3 regions of the Microbulbifer discodermiae genome follow, and region 2 is predicted to be linked to each of the others. Evidence: predicted binding sites of a transcription regulator. Region 2 holds the regulator's gene; each other region holds the start of a gene.

Region 1 (3,274 bases), on a different contig from region 2:
AGTTCGGCTCACGCCGACATCAAGGTCCTGCCGGATATCAGCCGCTATCTGGACCTGGTGCTGAAACTGTTTTTTGCCTTTGGCTTTGCATTTGAAATCCCGATTGCCACGGTGCTGCTGATCGGGAGTGGCGCGGTAGATGCCGGGACTCTGGCACAGAAGCGCCCCTATGTGATCGTGGGTTGTTTTCTGATTGGCATGTTGCTGACGCCCCCGGACGTTATTTCCCAGTCGCTACTGGCCCTGCCCATGTGGCTTTTGTTCGAGGTGGGGATTCTGTTCGGGCGCTGGTTTAAATTTTCCGGCAACAACGAGCATGCCTAGCCGGGGATGGCGGCAGATAGTGATGGCTATGGTGCTGTGGGGCGCAGCCATCCCAGCTCCCACAGCGCTGGCGGGCACGCAGTGCGTCATTCTCCTGCACGGACTCACCAAGGACTCCAGCAGCCTGGAACCCCTGCAACAACGCCTCATCGCTTCCGGCTACTATGTGGCCAATATGGATTACCCATCGCGGGAAAAACCCATCCAGGAGCTGGCCTCGTTGGCGGTAGAGGCCGGGCTCAACCGGTGCGCCCGGGCACAGGCGCAACCGGTCAACTTCGTTACCCACTCCATGGGCGGTTTGCTGGTGCGGTACTTCTACGAGCATCAGCAGATACCGGCACCCCATCGCGTTGTGATGCTGGCACCCCCCAATCAGGGCAGCCGTATCGGCGACTGGCTGGACCATATTCCCTGGATCAAGCAGGTCAACGGGCCCGCTGGGCGTCAGATGGGAACAGGAAAGACCAGTGTCCCCCTGCAGTTGAGCCCGGTAAGCTTTGACCTGGGTATTATCGCCGGCAACCGCTCCCGCAATCCCATCGCTTCAGCCATTCTGCGCGGTGCCGACGACGGGCGCATCACTGTCGAAAGCGCCAAGGTAAAAGGCATGTGCGCTTTTATGACTCTGCCGCTGAGTCACGGCAATATCATGGCAAATGACACCGCTATGGAGGAAGTGCTGCGATTCCTGCGCTACGGCTACTTCACCGGTGAGAGCGCGCTGCTGCTCGACTGCCCGGCGCGCCACCACTGAAGCTGGTTATTCAGTGGAGCTTTGCTCCATGTTGCGCAGCACCAGGCGAATAAAAAACGCCGCCATCAGACATACGAAGCCAATAATGCCCAGGCTCAGGAGGCCGGAAAAGCTGGTAAATAAATCGATCAGCGCGGTCATTTATGGTTCCTCCATAGGCGCGAATCCTGGCGGTTGGTTTAGCAGGTGTGGTTTTCAACAGCCTGTTGTGCCGAACAGGGATGTTCGGGGCGCGAACCAAGCGTGTGACTGCCTGGTTTGCCGTGGAGGGTTTGCGGACACACCGCAAACCCGGGTTGAGGAAAGCCAGGCAAGGCTTTTTCAACAACCTGTCAGGTTCCCAGTTTATGGCCCGGTCCGGCCAGGGGGTTGACCCAGATCAAGCGCCCGCTGGAAACCGGCTGCTGAGAAAACTGTCAGTGGGTTCTGCCGTCAGAGAAATGCGGCTATGCTGAAAAAGCCCAGTGCCCCCAGGGCGAGCGCAAACAGCTCCTTTTCCCGTCGCCAATGGGGCGCCAGCAACAAGAGCGCCAGCGGCGGTAAGAAGATCGCGAGCCAGCCCTGCAGCAGGCTTTGGTGAAAACTGGTGCGCAGGAGACGCAGCCAACCGATAGCGGTAAAAATCAGTGCGAAGATAGTCAGTACTGCGGCGACCGGTGACAGCCCCGCGGCACCCGTTACCGGCTCCATGGCGGCTTCTCCCCAGAGCGGTGGTAGTGATTGAAAATTCAAAGGTCGGCATCCACAGTGTATAACAGCCAGCCATGCCCCAGGCTTTTGCCCTGGCCTCTGACCGGCAGGTTGATCGTCATAGCCCTGGTTTCAATTCTCACTCAGGGTTGCGAGACGGCGGGCTATTACTCCCAAGCAGTGGCTGGCCAGTTGCGTATCCTCGCCGCCCGGGAGCCCATCGACCGGGTACTGGCTGCACCGGACACAGATCCACAGCTGCAGCGACAATTGCGGCTGGTAAAGTCCATCCGCACCTATGCCCGCGACCAGCTTCACCTGCCCGTGGGCCGGTCCTATGCCACCTATGTGCAGCTGGATCGCGCCTACCCCATCTGGAACGTGCTGGCAGCACCGGAGTTTTCCCTCAAGGCCAGGCAGTGGTGCTACCCCATCGCCGGTTGCGCCAGTTACCGCGGCTATTTCCACCGGGACGACGCCCTGAAAAAGGCCCGCCAGCTGACCGAAGAGGACTACGACGTCTACCTGGGTCCGGTACCCGCCTACAGCACCCTGGGCTGGTTCAACGACCCGGTGTTGTCGAGTTTCATCACCTGGCCGGCGGACCGGCTGGCGAGATTGCTGTTTCACGAACTGGCCCACCGGCGTGTGTACATCTCTGGTGACACGCGTTTCAACGAAAGCTTTGCCACTGCCGTGGCGGAACTGGCGCTGCCGGACTGGCGCCGGCAGCGGGGGCTGCCCGGTCCCGCTAGCGTTGGAGAAGCCGAGCGACGGCAGCTCAACCAACTCCTGCTACAGGCGCGCAAGCAGTTGCAACTTCTGTACGGCAGAGATATGGGTGACGACTCCAAACGCCGGCAAAAAGCCAACATGCTGGCCCGTCTGCGCCAGTGCTATCGCCAAATGAGCGCCAGCTGGCCCAATCCGGCGCGCTACCAGACCTATATCGACAAGACCAACAACGCCACCCTGGCACTGGTGGAGGAATATCGCTCCCTGGTGCCGGCGTTTCGCCAGCTGTATCTGCAATCCGGGGGCTGGGAGGACTTCTATCAGGCAGTCGAAAGGCTGGGCGAGGAGAATAAAAAAACCCGCGATGCGCGCCTGCAGGCGCTGGGAGCCACCTATCAGCTCTCCAACAGGAAGGTCACTGGGCCGTCGTTCAGCAGCGACACCTGCATGTCAGCGGCGAATACGCCGCTGGCCACCGGTGCGAATTGAGCCCGCGCGCGGTCGATGAAATACTCGTAGAGCGTCCGCGCCTGTTCGGGATCGGCGCCGCGACTGAAACTGGGGCGCAGGCCCCGGTCAGTATCTGCCACCAGGGTAAACTGACTCACCACCAGCAGGCCGCCACCCGCCTGCTGCAGGTTGAGGTTCATGCGGCCATTGTCGTCGCCGAACACCCGGTAGCAGAGTACCTTCCGCAGCAGCCGATCCGCGCTCTCGCGGTTGTCCTTCGCCTCCACCCCCAGGAGCAACAAGAGCCCCCGGTCGATA
Region 2 (3,274 bases):
TGGTATTCCCTCGGCAAAGCGGGTTGCTGGCGGATGCCAAATTCCACGATTTCAACGGTTAATCGGGCATTCAAACAGACCTTACGCGACCTTTTTGATCGCTGCCCCACCCCTGGCAATTGCGCCAGGTGGCTGGTATGACAGGGGCCGGTGGCGCATTGAGGCGGCCCAGGGCCGGCAACTCCGGCGCCGTGGCTACAGTGTAGTGTCGCCACACCCCGCAAGGGCGCGCATTGTACACCAACACGTTACGGGTTTGGGGGCCGGCTGCGCAGCCCCTCTTCGCGGCAGCACTCCGGGGGAATCAGCGCAGCGCCCGGTGGGCCGGAGATACGGGCGGCAGGACGCCGCCCGCAGGGATCAGAAGGATAGCGTCATGCTGCCGGACCAAAAGCCTACGTCCTGCTCAATTACGGTGTATTCCAGCTCCAGATTGGTGTTGGGGCTGATATTGAAACCAACGCCACCGCCGAGGGAAATACCCGTATCGTTGTCACTGGCACTGCCAATACTGACATCTTCGAACAGGAGACCCAGGCGACCCTTGAAATAAATATCGCCGTGGGAGCGGTAGGTGCCGTAGCCTGCCAGCGTCTGGATATCCACATCCGCTGGACCGCGAAACAGATCTGCTTCACCGCTGACCAGGGAGTTGGTGTACTCGGCTTCAAACCCCCAACCGGACGGGGAAGTGAAACCTCCGCGCAGACCGACATTGAACGGGCTGTCAGCATTCCCCAAGTCGATATCCATTATGCCCGCAGTGACACCCCAGTAGGCACCGCCCTGTTGCGCCATGGCGGCAGCGGAAGTCAGGCTCAGGGCAAGCGCAGCCGCGCCCATTACAAAATTACGCATCATAATCTCCTGTGTTTTGTCGGATAAAATTGCGCGGATTGTAGCGGGCTTCTCAGGCGCCGAACAGCCACGGGTTCACATCAATACCCGGGCGACATAAATCGATTCTACGGGCCGGGCTACGAAATCCATCGACATCACCAAACTCAATGTCAGCCGTTCGGAACCCAAACCCCTTCCGCCTGATCCAAATCAAGCGGGGCAACTGCGCGGCCGGGACAATTGTTCGGTATAGACCCGGCAACGCTGACACGGGGGCGGCGAATACTGAAGCAGGGAACCTCTGAAATCTGATAGTGGAGAAAGTGATATGCAAGAAGCCGACAGACACGGTTTATCCATTGGAATTCAACGCACCAACGACACTGTGTTTCTCTATTTGAAAGCCACCGGCAAGCTGACCCACCGGGATTACGAAATCATCGTGCCGATGATCGACCGCGCCCTGGAGGCGGTCACTGAGCCAAAAGTAAAAGCACTGTTCGACGCCCGGGAACTGGAAGGTTGGGAACTGCGCGCGGCCTGGGATGATTTCAAGCTGGGGCTAAAGCACGGCAATCAGTTCTCCCGCGCGGCCATCGTCGGCAATCAGCACTGGCTGCGCGCCGCTTCGGCAGTGGCCGGCTGGTTTGTTTCCGCTGAGATAGAGTTATTCGACTCGCCCGAGCAGGCGGTGTCCTGGCTGGAAAAACCTGTATCGGAAACCGGCGCAGACCCGGGCTAGGGCCTGTTCACACTAAAGGAAAGCCGGGGAAGGCTTTTTCAACGAGCTGCTAAAGGTTTACCGCCCGCCCAACGGCGTTCTCATCGCAGACAAAATGCGTACCGGCCAGCTCGCTCAAGGCGATGATGTCCAGAATTTCCACGTCGCGGCCGGATACCCGCAGCAACCCATCGCGCTGAAAGGCGGAAAACAACCGGCTGACGGTCTCCGCCGTTAGGCCCAGGTAATTGGCAATATCCGTCCGCGGCATGGACAGCACGAAGCGGCTGGCGGAATAGCCCCGGCGCGCATAGCGACTGGAGATATTCACCAGCAGTGCGGCCAACCGCACATTGGCCGAGCGCTTACCCAGCAGCAGCAGAATTTCGTTTTCCTGGCGCAGCTCCTCGGAAAAGAGTGCATAGATCTGCTGCTGCAACGCCGGTATCTGTTGCGCCAGCACTTCCAGCTGGGCAAATGGGAAGACGCACACGCTGCTGTCTTCCAGGGCCCGGGCAAAGCTCGGGTGACAGCGGGTGCTGTAGGCATCCAGCCCCAGCAGTTCGCCGGGCAGGGCGAAGTTGGTCACCTGGACGTCGCCGTCCGCCGACAGCACTGAGCACTTGAAACTGCCGGAGCGGATGGCATAGAGGTTGTGGAAAGGGTCGCCGGCTCGGTACAGGGCCTCCCCCGACTTTACCGTGAGCCTGGCGCCGGTGAGCGCCTCCAATCGCTCCAGGTCCGGCTCGGGCAGCCCCGCTGGCAGGCACAGCCGCCTGACCGTACATTCACTGCACTTCACCGCCGCCGAATTTCTCGCCATATCCGCGCCCCTGCCGCCATTACATTCACCAGGCGCCATTGTAACCGCTGAACACTTTTTAGTCGCCATATGCCAGTCAAAGCACCCGGGAATAGCGACCGGTATCCGCCTCACTGTGCAGATAGCTGTCGAACGCAGAGGCGGCATTGCGGGCGAACCAGCGGCCCTCCTCGGTCAGGTAGAGGGAGTCCGCATCCTGGCGCAACAGGCCGCAGTCGAACATGGGCTGCAGGCGCCGCAGCTCCTCCGCGAACCTCTTCTCAAAGGGCCCACCGGCGCGGTCTGCCAGATCGCTTTTATCCAGGCGCATGCGGCACATCAGCTCCATCACCAGATGCTGGCGCAACCGGTCGTCTTCGCTCAGGGTCCAGCCTCTGTAGGCAGCACTGCCACAGGCGCGAATCCGCTCCACATAGTCCTTCAGGCGGTGGTGATTCTGCCAGTAGCCATCGGCGCTATAACTGATGGCGGAGGCACCCAGGCCGATCAGCGCATCGGCAGGCATCAGGGTATAACCCTGGAAGTTGCGCCTCAGCCTGCCCTCCCGAGCGGCCAGGGCCAACTCGTCGTGCGGAAGAGCAAAATGATCCATGCCCAGGAATTGGTATCCCGCCGCACCCAGCTCTTCCAATGCCGCCAGTTGCATTGTGATCTTTTCCTGTGCCGACGGCATGGCATCGGAATCGATCAGTCGCTGGGCTTTGAACCGAGCGGGCAGATGGGCGTAGTGATAGAGCGCTATGCGGTCTGGGGCCAGCTGCAGCACTTTTTTCACTGTGGCGCGCATGGTGTCGGCACTCTGGTGCGGCAGGCCGTAGACCAGGTCGTAGGAAATGGATCCAAATCCACAGGCCCGCGCGGCCTGGGTCAGGTTCGCCACCGAGCGTTCG
Region 3 (3,274 bases), on a different contig from region 2:
CGTGTGACCGCTGGTGCCGGGCAGCTGGGCCGGGATGGCGCCCAGACGGTTTTCATCGTTACCCTGTTTTCCATGCTGGCGAAGATGGCCAAGGCGGACGGGCAGGTCTCTACGGCTGAGATCCAGCTGATTGAGCGTTTTATCCAGGATAACCTGCGTTTGAGCGCTGAGGATCGCAAGCAGGCGATCAAGATTTTTGACAACGCCAAAAACGACTCCTTCAGCATCTACGAGTATGCACAGCAGTATCACCAGCTGGTGCGCAATCAGGGTATGCGGGAGATGGTCTACCGCCTGTTGTTTGCGGTGGCCTATGCGGACGGCACCCTGCATGCCAACGAGGAGGCTATTCTACGCCGTCTTCCATCCTATCTGGGGCTGAGCGAATCCCTGTTTGCCGCCATGCAGGCGGAATTCGACCGGCGCGCCCCGGCGGCGGCCGGCAGTCTGCAGCAACACTACGACGTCCTGGGCTGCAGTCCGGACACCAGCGATCGCGATTTGAAGCTCGCCTACCGGCGCAAAGCGGCGGAATTTCACCCGGACAAGATCGCCGCCAAGGGCCTGCCGGAAGAATTTATGCGCTATGCAGAAGACCAGATGAAGAGTATCACGGTGGCGTATGACACCATCGTGGAGGCGCGCAAGCGCAGTGTCGAAGTCACGTCCTGATCGCCTTCAGGCAGTTGAGACGGGGAGTGTCCTTAAATGAGCCAGGCCGAACAGATAGAAGAGAAGTTGGTTGCCGCTTTTGCACCACAGCACATTGAGGTGCAATGTGAAAGCCATATGCACAATGTTCCGGCGGGGTCGGAGATGCACTTTCGCGTGGTGCTGGTGAGCGAGGCTTTTGCCGGGGTGCGCAAAGTCAAGCGCCACCAGCAGGTATACGCGGCCTTGGCGGCGGAGATGGAGACTTTTGTCCATGCCCTGGCGCTGCATCTATATAGCCCCGAAGAGTGGGGGGGAGAGGCGCCACTGAGTCCGCAGTGCCTGGGCGGGGAAAAAGGGCAAAAATAAACGCCGTATCCTCCGGTCTGCGGACTTGTTTCGCCGCCGGAATTTAGCGCGGCTTTCACCATTAAAAAGCTGTTTTCGCCGGCGTTATCAGGTTGCTGGCGGCTGCTTTAATTTCTTCGTCGGTTTTTTCCCTCTTTGGAAATTCCACTGATTGCCCTATCCAAAGATTATTCCGCCATAAAAAGAATTTACACGTCAATTTTACGCTGATGTTCCAATTTACAGCCTTATTTTTGGGTGTTTTTTCTACAGCCGTTTTTTTTCCTGTCTAGACTGAAGGTTGATTGGGTTAATTGCTGTTCAATTTGCCGAATATCAATGGAGTTTTTTCTATGAAAATGACGCGCATTCTAACACCCCTGGCACTGGCTGTATCCGCTACGCTCGGAACACAGCAGGTGCTGGCGGGACCTTCCGGCTATGAGCCAGTCGGTCCGCCGAAGCTGTACCATGCCGGTACTGCGGTGGTCCGCTTGGGTGGTAGCTATGTGGATCCAGACAACACCAACGCAAGCCTGAGAAACCCGGATATTTTTCCGGAGTTCGTTGTGGATGGCCGGCGCGGGTTTGACTTCGACTTGGACTCCGAGTGGTCCTGGCAGTTCAGCGCTATGTTCATGCCATTTGACCACTTTAGCGTCGAGTATATGTATGTTGGTGAATCCAGCCATGATACCGACATTCGAGTGGACAATTTTGTAAACGACGGCTTCCGCCGCAATTTCCGCTTGAATGATCTGGATCGCACCACCAACGTGTTGACGGTGAACTGGTTCCCGGTATGTCCGGAGTCCTGGGTTCAACCCTATGTGGGTATCGGAACCCATTACACGGACTTCGACAGTGTCCGGGTCAGAGAGCCTGTCAACGAAGCGCTGGCTGTTGTGGGCGACGCTGTGGGCCCGGCACGCTTGAGTGTGGGCAGCAGCTGGGGCTGGGTCGGCCAGGTAGGGATTGACATCCTGTTTGGGCGCGACAGCAACTGGTTGGTGAATGCGTCCGCAATATACCTCGATATGGATCTGACGGCGGATCTGGACTATGCAGTCCGCGGTTTGACCAACGATGACGAGGAGCGTCTGTTTTACAACTCGGTAAGGACCAAGTTTGATCCGGACCCCTGGTTGTGGAACATAGGCATCGGCTATAAGTTTTAACGCTTAGCCACCGATGAAAAAAGGCGCTGCGGCGCCTTTTTTCATGTCTGGTGGTTGTTGCCACAGTTAAAGCGGGGCTATGTCCCGCTTTAACTGTGGCTGGGAAAGGAAAATTGTGCACTCTCCCTTACACCACCGGCGGGCCAGCGCTGGGTGATGGTTTTGCGCAGGGTATAGAAACGTACCGAGTCGGGACCATAGGCGTGCAGATCACCGAAGCGGGAGTGTTTCCAGCCACCGAAGCTCTGGTAGGCCACGGGCACCGGTAGTGGCACATTGATGCCCACCATGCCTATCTTGATATTGTCGCTGAAGTAACGTGCCGCCTCGCCGTCACGGGTGTAGATACAGGTCCCATTGCCGTATTGATGGCGATCTATAATATCCATGGCTTCCTGCAGGGAGTCAACGCGCATCACGCACAGCACGGGTCCGAAGATTTCGTCCCTGTGCACAACCATTCCCTCGCGGACGCGATCAAACAGGTTGGCACCCAAGAAATTGCCGTTGCCAAAGCCGGGCACCTGCATGCCGCGGCCGTCAACCGCCAGCTCAGCACCCTCTTCGACACCTTGGGCAATATAGGATTCCACTTTTTCCTTGAGGGCACGACTCACCAGTGGACCCATGTCGTTGCGGTTGTCCATGCCGTCGCCGATCTTGAGCCGGCTTATCTCCTCGGACAGCTTCGCAACCACTATGTCCGCTGTGGTGTCACCCACGACAACGGCAACGGATATGGCCATACAGCGTTCGCCACAGGAGCCGTAAGCGGCACCCATCAGTGAGCTGACCGCATTGTCCAGGTCGGCGTCGGGCATAATCACCGCGTGATTCTTGGCACCTCCGAACGCCTGTACCCGTTTGCCATTGGCGGTGCCGGTGGTATAGACGTGTTCGGCGACCGGTGTGGAACCGACGAAACTCACGGCCTGAACCCTCTCATCGGTCAATAGCGTATCCACGGCTTCTTTGTCGCCGTTGACAACATTGAGAACTCCGGGGGGGATGCCGGCTTCGAGTCCCAATTCAGCGATAAACAGGGCGGCACTGGGGTCCCTCTCCGAGGGTTTCAGTACAAAGGTGTTACCGCAGGC

What was found. The regulator FNR, encoded in region 2, switches genes on or off when oxygen is low (the NO sensors DNR and NnrR bind a similar motif). The targets are predictions, from matches to a motif close to TTGATNNNNATCAA.
Region 1: a site for FNR is predicted at 1,451-1,464, ahead of AB1S50_RS17490 (DUF3149 domain-containing protein). Genes of this name have one in related genera too.
Region 3: a site for FNR is predicted at 1,326-1,339, ahead of AB1S50_RS07880 (OmpW/AlkL family protein). Genes of this name have one in related genera too.

What each region holds. Positions count from the first base shown of each region.
Region 1 is NZ_JBFLAB010000074.1:5,239-8,512, forward strand. Features, by position in the region: gene tatC (twin-arginine translocase subunit TatC) at 1-324, shown strand, start outside; gene AB1S50_RS17485 (esterase/lipase family protein) at 317-1,081, shown strand; gene AB1S50_RS17490 (DUF3149 domain-containing protein) at 1,088-1,222, opposite strand; gene AB1S50_RS17495 (hypothetical protein) at 1,514-1,771, opposite strand; gene AB1S50_RS17500 (aminopeptidase) at 1,802-2,995, shown strand; gene dtd (D-aminoacyl-tRNA deacylase) at 2,902-3,274, opposite strand, start outside.
Region 2 is NZ_JBFLAB010000033.1:6,353-9,626, reverse strand. Features, by position in the region: gene glyA (serine hydroxymethyltransferase) at 1-1, opposite strand, end outside; gene AB1S50_RS12395 (outer membrane beta-barrel protein) at 361-858, opposite strand; gene AB1S50_RS12390 (SpoIIAA family protein) at 1,169-1,582, shown strand; gene fnr (fumarate/nitrate reduction transcriptional regulator Fnr) at 1,632-2,384, opposite strand; gene hemN (oxygen-independent coproporphyrinogen III oxidase) at 2,461-3,274, opposite strand, start outside.
Region 3 is NZ_JBFLAB010000016.1:9,340-12,613, forward strand. Features, by position in the region: gene djlA (co-chaperone DjlA) at 1-672, shown strand, start outside; gene AB1S50_RS07875 (BolA family protein) at 709-1,020, shown strand; gene AB1S50_RS07880 (OmpW/AlkL family protein) at 1,353-2,177, shown strand; gene AB1S50_RS07885 (CoA-acylating methylmalonate-semialdehyde dehydrogenase) at 2,267-3,274, opposite strand, start outside.